3 regions of the Cellvibrio sp. PSBB006 genome follow, and region 1 is predicted to be linked to each of the others. Evidence: predicted binding sites of a transcription regulator. Region 1 holds the regulator's gene; each other region holds the start of a gene.
What was found. Region 1 encodes FNR, which switches genes on or off when oxygen is low (the NO sensors DNR and NnrR bind a similar motif). Its sites were predicted from a motif close to TTGATNNNNATCAA; they were not measured.
Positions count from the first base shown of each region.

Region 2: the regulator FNR is predicted to act here: its motif matches at 705-718, upstream of hemN (oxygen-independent coproporphyrinogen III oxidase).
Region 3: the regulator FNR is predicted to act here: its motif matches at 967-980, upstream of CBR65_RS18955 (Hsp20/alpha crystallin family protein).

Region 1 covers NZ_CP021382.1:80,025-82,228, forward strand. Annotated here, with positions in the region: gene CBR65_RS00380 (DUF4202 domain-containing protein) at 26-616, opposite strand; gene fnr (fumarate/nitrate reduction transcriptional regulator Fnr) at 632-1,387, opposite strand; gene CBR65_RS00390 (PepSY domain-containing protein) at 1,476-2,204, opposite strand, start outside.
Region 2 covers NZ_CP021382.1:1,115,178-1,117,381, reverse strand. Annotated here, with positions in the region: gene CBR65_RS04565 (hydroxypyruvate isomerase family protein) at 1-433, opposite strand, end outside; gene hemN (oxygen-independent coproporphyrinogen III oxidase) at 806-2,204, shown strand, end outside.
Region 3 covers NZ_CP021382.1:4,549,064-4,551,267, forward strand. Annotated here, with positions in the region: gene folK (2-amino-4-hydroxy-6-hydroxymethyldihydropteridine diphosphokinase) at 1-414, shown strand, start outside; gene CBR65_RS18955 (Hsp20/alpha crystallin family protein) at 470-889, opposite strand; gene CBR65_RS18960 (magnesium transporter CorA family protein) at 1,096-2,061, opposite strand; gene CBR65_RS18965 (RimK family protein) at 2,080-2,204, opposite strand, start outside.

The DNA of each region.
Region 1 (2,204 bases):
TGAAGGGTATCGATAGTGGTTGGGTTTAGGGTGTTAACGCTTTGGTAACCAATTGCAACATGGCCTCCGATAATGGCAGGCGCAAGGCAGCTTCATGGCCCTTGGGTGACATTTTGTTCCAGGTTTTGCGGATGATATCGATCAGCTTTTCTTCGTCGTGCTTGGCTGCAAACTCTTCCAGGTAGTATTCCAGAAAGACCAGGCAAATCACGTCTTCCAGTGCCTGCACTTCCTCGTCACGCTTTAACCCGCGTTTGAGCAACAAATCCTTCACTCGTTGAATGGCCGCCTCGTCATAACCTTTGTTGTGCATGATGACGGCGGCGGTTTCGCCATGAAATTGTGCCAGGTCGCTACGCCACCGTTTGTAGCCCTGGCGATCCATCGGGTAATCGCTGCGCGGAATCTTCCAGCGGCAAATATGCTGGCAACGTGCAGCCAGTTGCAGGGTGATGGATGCGTCTGGACAAAAGCGTGCGAGCTGCTCACTCATCCGTTGGCCGTAGATCCACTCTTTGGGAACAGATTGACCGTTGACGATTTCCTGGTGAGGGTCTTGTTGGTTGGCTGCATCGAAATCAGCCAAGGTAGCCTGAAGTTGTTCAGCGGGGGTCATGGGTATCCTTAGTAATTATTCGGCGCCGCTTGCGATGTTGCGCAACTCGTCTAGGTCGTTAATCGCAATATCTTTGCGATTAACCTCAAGAATGCCCAGTTTTTGCAAGCGAGTGAAAACCCGGCTGACGGTTTCAATGGTCAGGCCGAGGAAGTTACCGATATCGGTGCGCGACATCGGTAGGGAAAATGACATCGCCGAGAGGCGGCGACGGTGGTTGCGTGTCGAAATACTCATCAACAATGTCGCAATACGTTGCTCTGCCGTGCTTTTGCTCAGCAGGGTAATGATTTGTTGGTCATGGGTTATCTCACGGCCCATCAACTGAAAAATATTACGCTGTAACGAAGGAATTCTGGTGCTGAGTTCTTCCATGCTGTGAAACGGAATTTCGCAGATGGAGGCAGTTTCCAGGGCAATGGCGGAGTTGGTGTAGCGGTCTTCCGCCAGGCCTTCCATTCCCACGACCTCGCCCGGCAGATAAAAGCCGGTAACCTGTTCTTCACCGTTATCACTCAGGGTGATGGCTTTTACGGCTCCGGAGCGAATGGCAAACAGCGAGGAAAAACGATCATTCGCGCGGTACAGGTACTCGCCTTTTTGCAAAGGTTTGCTGCGCTGGACAATGTCGTTCAATCGGTCAATATCATCGATATGCAGACTGATGGGCAGGCATAGGGTATTGAGGCGGCAGTTGCCACAGGAAATTCGTTTGTCGTGCGCGCAATGAGGAGAAGTGGGAGAGGTATCTACAACCTGGATATGGATCATGGAAGGACCTCGGTAGGATGTGACCCGTGAGAGCGCCCAATTGTTGCAGCTTTACCTGGTGGGGTAAACAGATTTCACTTGTACACTCTCAATCAATCGCCGTCCGTTTACGGCGCGCACGCGTAGCCCAGTAGCGATAGGCGCCGAGCAGCAACACCATCATGATCGCCAATGCAACTAATGATGTCAGGATGTCCCGAATATCCTTCCCCAGAAAATCCGCAAAGTGCCATTTGTGCAGGTAACCGAAACTGTAACCCTCCAGGCGATCCACATCGGTGATGGCGGCAGCCAGGGTATGGCTAGCCGTTTCCACATAGATGCTGGGATTTCCCGGCAAGGCAAAATCCACCGCATGCACCGGTAAGCGTTTATTCACAAAGCCATATTCATTATCGAAGCCTTTTACCAGGCGAATATTTTTAATGCTGTCTGCCGGGTATTCACTGAACGCCAGGGCCAATGACTCGGCATGGCTGCGCCAGCCCTGATCCAGTAGCGCGCCGGATGTGGCGTGGAGATAGCGGACGGCATCCCTCTGAGGTTGTTCATGGGCATGGTGAGCGTGATGGTGATGATGTTCCCCGCCGGGTGGTTCCGGCGGTGTAAATTCGCGCAGCTGCCAATACAGGTCCGCACCGATGCGTGCCAGTTGTATATCCAGGATGTCATCGCGAGCCAGTACACGCTGCAACGCGCTCATATCCAGGCGCAAATCTGCTGCGTTAATTGTCAGCGGCTGCGCTGGTTGCGGTTGGTCAGACTTGTCGCGTACCAGTAGATGAAATAAACCACTGAGGCAAAACGCCATCGCGAA
Region 2 (2,204 bases), 1.0 Mb from region 1:
TGCCACTAAAACAAATCAGGTTTTTGTAACCCGCATCGGCGACCAGATCGATGTGTTCGCGATAGCGCTCAACGAGGGGTTGATGAAAGCGGCTATCGCCCCAGCCATCCTCCAGATTCAGCTCGGCGCCATTACACATAGAGGAATCCACACCGTGCTGTTTGAGGATATGCCACTCTTTGGGGCCGACCAGGTCAATGGCGGAAAAGCCCAGGCGCTGGACGACCAGAGAAAGCTCTTCCAATGTCAGGAAATTGAAGGTCCAGCGCGCGACCGAGTGGCGAATATTGCCTTTCAGAGCTGCGTCACTCGCATTCCCGGTGGTTGGGTTGGTTGATGGCACTTCTGCACCCAGTGCCGCAAGGCTGGACAGCCCCAATGCACCGGCAACAGCGCCGCGCAACAGGGCACGGCGGTCTACTGAATCACTCATGGTTGTTGGCCTTACGTTGTTGTTATTGGATGTTGTTACAGACGCTCTCCGCCGTTGAGGCTAAAGATTAGCGTGCTACCTATTACTTGGCCACGAGATCTACGGATCTTTACAAGTTTTTAACAACGTCTACAGTTCTTATTAGATGCCTGAAAAATTTGATTCATTCGCGGGATTCATAGTTAGCATTTCTTTTTCCGATTTGAACCGGCACGCCTGAATCTTCGATTGGGCGGATTAATTAAATCAGGATTCTCATGGTGATGATGAATTGATCCAGATCAATTCACATCGCCTGCAATTTGTTAGCCTGTGAGAAGCAATCGGTTTGATATCGATGGACAAACCCATTAATTCCCGCGTGAAGCTACTATGCCACCCTCCATATCGCACGTTAATCTGCCCCTGATCTGGAATCCTGATGTGATCAGCCACTATGATTTGGCGGGTCCACGTTACACTTCATATCCGACAGCGCCTCAATTCAACGATACATTTTCCACGACGGATCTTGCTGCTGCAGTGGACCGCAGTAATGCCAGCCAACGGCCGCTGTCGCTTTATGTTCACATTCCCTTTTGTGACACCCTCTGTTTCTACTGCGGATGTAATAAGGTGGTGACTCACAACAAAAGTCGTGCTGAACCTTATTTGCAGCGTGTCGAAAAAGAAATGGCCATGCAGGCGCAGTGGTTCGATACGGAGCGTCGGGTAAAACAATTGCATTGGGGTGGTGGTACGCCGACATTTATCAGCGATGAAGAGATGACCTGGTTGATGGCCGCCACGCGCCGCTATTTTAAACTTGCTGATGATGACTCTGGTGAATACGCCATTGAAATCCATCCCGGTCGTGTTAGTGCGAATACCATGGATCATCTGCGTAAACTGGGCTTCAATCGCGTCAGTATGGGCGTGCAGGATTTTGATGTTCGGGTGCAAAAAGCAGTGAATCGGTATAACACTGTGGAAGATGTAAGCGCGCTGGTCGACGCGTTACGCGCGCAGCAATATCACTCCATCAGTATGGATTTGATCTACGGTTTGCCTTTGCAAACAGAACAAAGTTTTTCAACAACCTTGAACAAGGTCATTGATTTATCCCCGGACCGTTTATCCTTATTTAATTATGCCCATCTGCCGCATTTATTCAAAAGCCAGGCGTTAATTCGAGAGGCAGAGCTGCCTTCGCCACAACAAAAACTCGATATTTTGCAGATGTCCATTGAACGATTACAGAACGCTGGTTATGTGTATGTGGGAATGGATCATTTTGCCAAGCCGGATGATAGTCTGGTTCGGGCTCAGCGGGCAGGGGCGTTGCAGCGTAATTTCCAGGGCTATTCCACGCACGGTGAGTGTGATCTTTTGGCTTTTGGCGTGTCGTCGATCAGTGCGTTCGGTGGTGTGTATGTGCAAAATGCCAAGCTGGTTGAGTTGTACCAGCAATTAATTGATGCGGGAAAACCTGCTTCTGTGCGTGGCTTTGTCCTGAGTGATGAGGATCATTTGCGGCAGTTCGTGATTAACCAACTGATCTGTCATTTCCATCTTGAGTTTGCCGATGTTCAACAACGTTTTCATATTAATCCGGTAAACCATTTTGCCGACGAACTGGCAGAACTTTCACCGATGGTGGAAGATGGTTTGTTGAGCATAAGCAGTGAAGGTATTCAGGTGCACAACTCGGGGCGGTTGCTGATTCGTCGAGTCTGTATGGTATTTGACGAATATCTGAAGAAAAATACCGAGATACGTTACTCCAGGGTTA
Region 3 (2,204 bases), 790 kb from region 1:
TCCACCGTTTACGAAAGTAAATCGGTCGGCTTTAACGGCAGTAATTTTTTCAATCTGGTGGTGGGCGTTCAGACAGCGCTGTCGATTCCGGAGCTGTCAAAGGTGCTAAAAAAAATCGAAGATGACAACGGCCGCTGCCGGCAAGGTCCAAAGTTCAGCCCTCGGACTTTGGATATCGATATTCTCTCTTACGGTAATTTTGTCGGGGTTGAGAATGGCATCGCGTTGCCACGCGCTGAGGTTATTCAAAATGCCTTTGTGTTGCTGCCGTTGGCAGATATCGCTGCCGAAGAGTTTCATCCTGAACTGCAGAAGACATACTCAGCTTTATGGCAGGCTTATGATAAAGCCTCGCAATCATTATGGCCGGTAGATTTTTATTGGAAAGGGCAAAAAATTTCTCACGCCAGATAAGTTAGAAAGCCTCTCCTTCCTTTGCTTGGAGAGGCTGCAGCATAAGTCAACGCAATTAATGAATTTCAATCCGATGGCTCGATGGCAATGATGACTCCACTTTAGGAACCAGTAATGTCAAAACCCCATCCTTGAATTTGGCATCAATGTCGCTTTCCTTGACTGCCGAGCCTAAATCAAAACTGCGTATAAACTTGCCATAGCGTCTTTCCTGGCGAATAACTTTTCCGTCTCTCTCGTCCTTGCTTTCTTGCCGTGTCTCGGCGGCTATTGAAAGCATTCCATTTTCCAGGGTCAATTGGATATCTTTTTTGTCTACGCCGGGTAATTCGGCTGTAATTTCAAAACGATCCTTTTTTTCATTAATATCCACGCGAGGTGAAAAGGATACTCCTGCACCGCTTCTTAGCGGCGTCCAAAAGTTTTCGAGTAATTGGTCTACGTCAAAAAGTGAGTTGCGCGGTATAAGACTCATAAACAACCTCCGATGTGATGGCTAATTAGCCGGGATCTGGGGATGGGTGGATTATGAGCGCATTGTCAGATGGGTATTTGATTTAGAACAATGAATGATTGCTTTTTGGGTGCGGACAATCATTTTTAATGATCGCTTCCATCGTAAATTTAGAAAGCCGCGCCAAGTCACAAAGGCTTTTAATGCTTTAGTGCTTTTAGGGGTTTTCAAAGCCACTTTTTATAAGCAAACCAACCAAAACCGGCTGCGACCAGTAACATGGTTCCCCATGCATAAAAATAGCCGTATTGCATCCGCAGTTCAGGCATGTTTTCGAAGTTCATGCCGTAGATGCCGGCAATAAAGGTGAGGGGGACAAAGATTGCCGTAATAACGGTCAACACCTTCATGGTGTTGTTTAGCATGTGTGAAGAAATGGAAAGATAACCTTCAATCAGGTCGCCGCAGATTTCATAGTACATCGTGCACAAGCCATGTAAGCGTTCGCAACGTTCGAATAAATCCTGTAGCGCGTGCTCGATGTCGCCATCCTCATCAATCCATGCCTGGGGAATGTTTTTCAGTAAGTTCGTGGCGAGGCGTTCGTGATAACTGAAGATACGTTTTAGTTTGCGCAAACGGGATTTGTAGGCGATCAGTTCGCGCATGGTTTCGTCGTTGGGCCGTTCCTGCATGCAATCTTCCAGCTCATTCAGGTTGGGCTCAAAAGCAAGGATGGCTTCCAGGTAGCGCCCCACGGAATAGTGCATCGCGCTGATGGCAATCAGTGCAGGACTCCGGAGTAAATTATCTTTGGCGGCCATCTCCCACCCATGACGCACGCCGGTGGATGGCCGCGGATGACAACTGATGACGGAACGCTCGCCGACAAACAGGGCAATCGTCATCTGCTCAATCGTCAGATCTTCGTTAAATTGGGTAATGCCGCGATATAAAATTAATGTATGGTCTTCGAACGCTTCTGTTTTGGGCGGGTGACGAAAACGTTGTACATCTTCAATCGCCAGCGGGTGGCAGTCGAGTGACTCAAGCATCCTGCGCTCGTCTTCCAGTGATTCGCCTTCCAGATCAATCCAGATATAAGCGCCGGCGTCGGCCTGCCAGAGAGGGATTTGTTCCGCGCCTCCCTGCGTTAGCGTTCCTTCTGCCGTCAGCAGTTGAGTTTTAATCATCGTGTTTTCCTTATAGCGTTAAATCGACAACTCTTCTTTCAGGTGGCGAATCTTCTGTACACGGTGAATAAATTCTTGCAGGATCATATGGTAAAGCTCATCACCGATAAATTCATCTTCTACCCCTGCATCAATACTGGGGT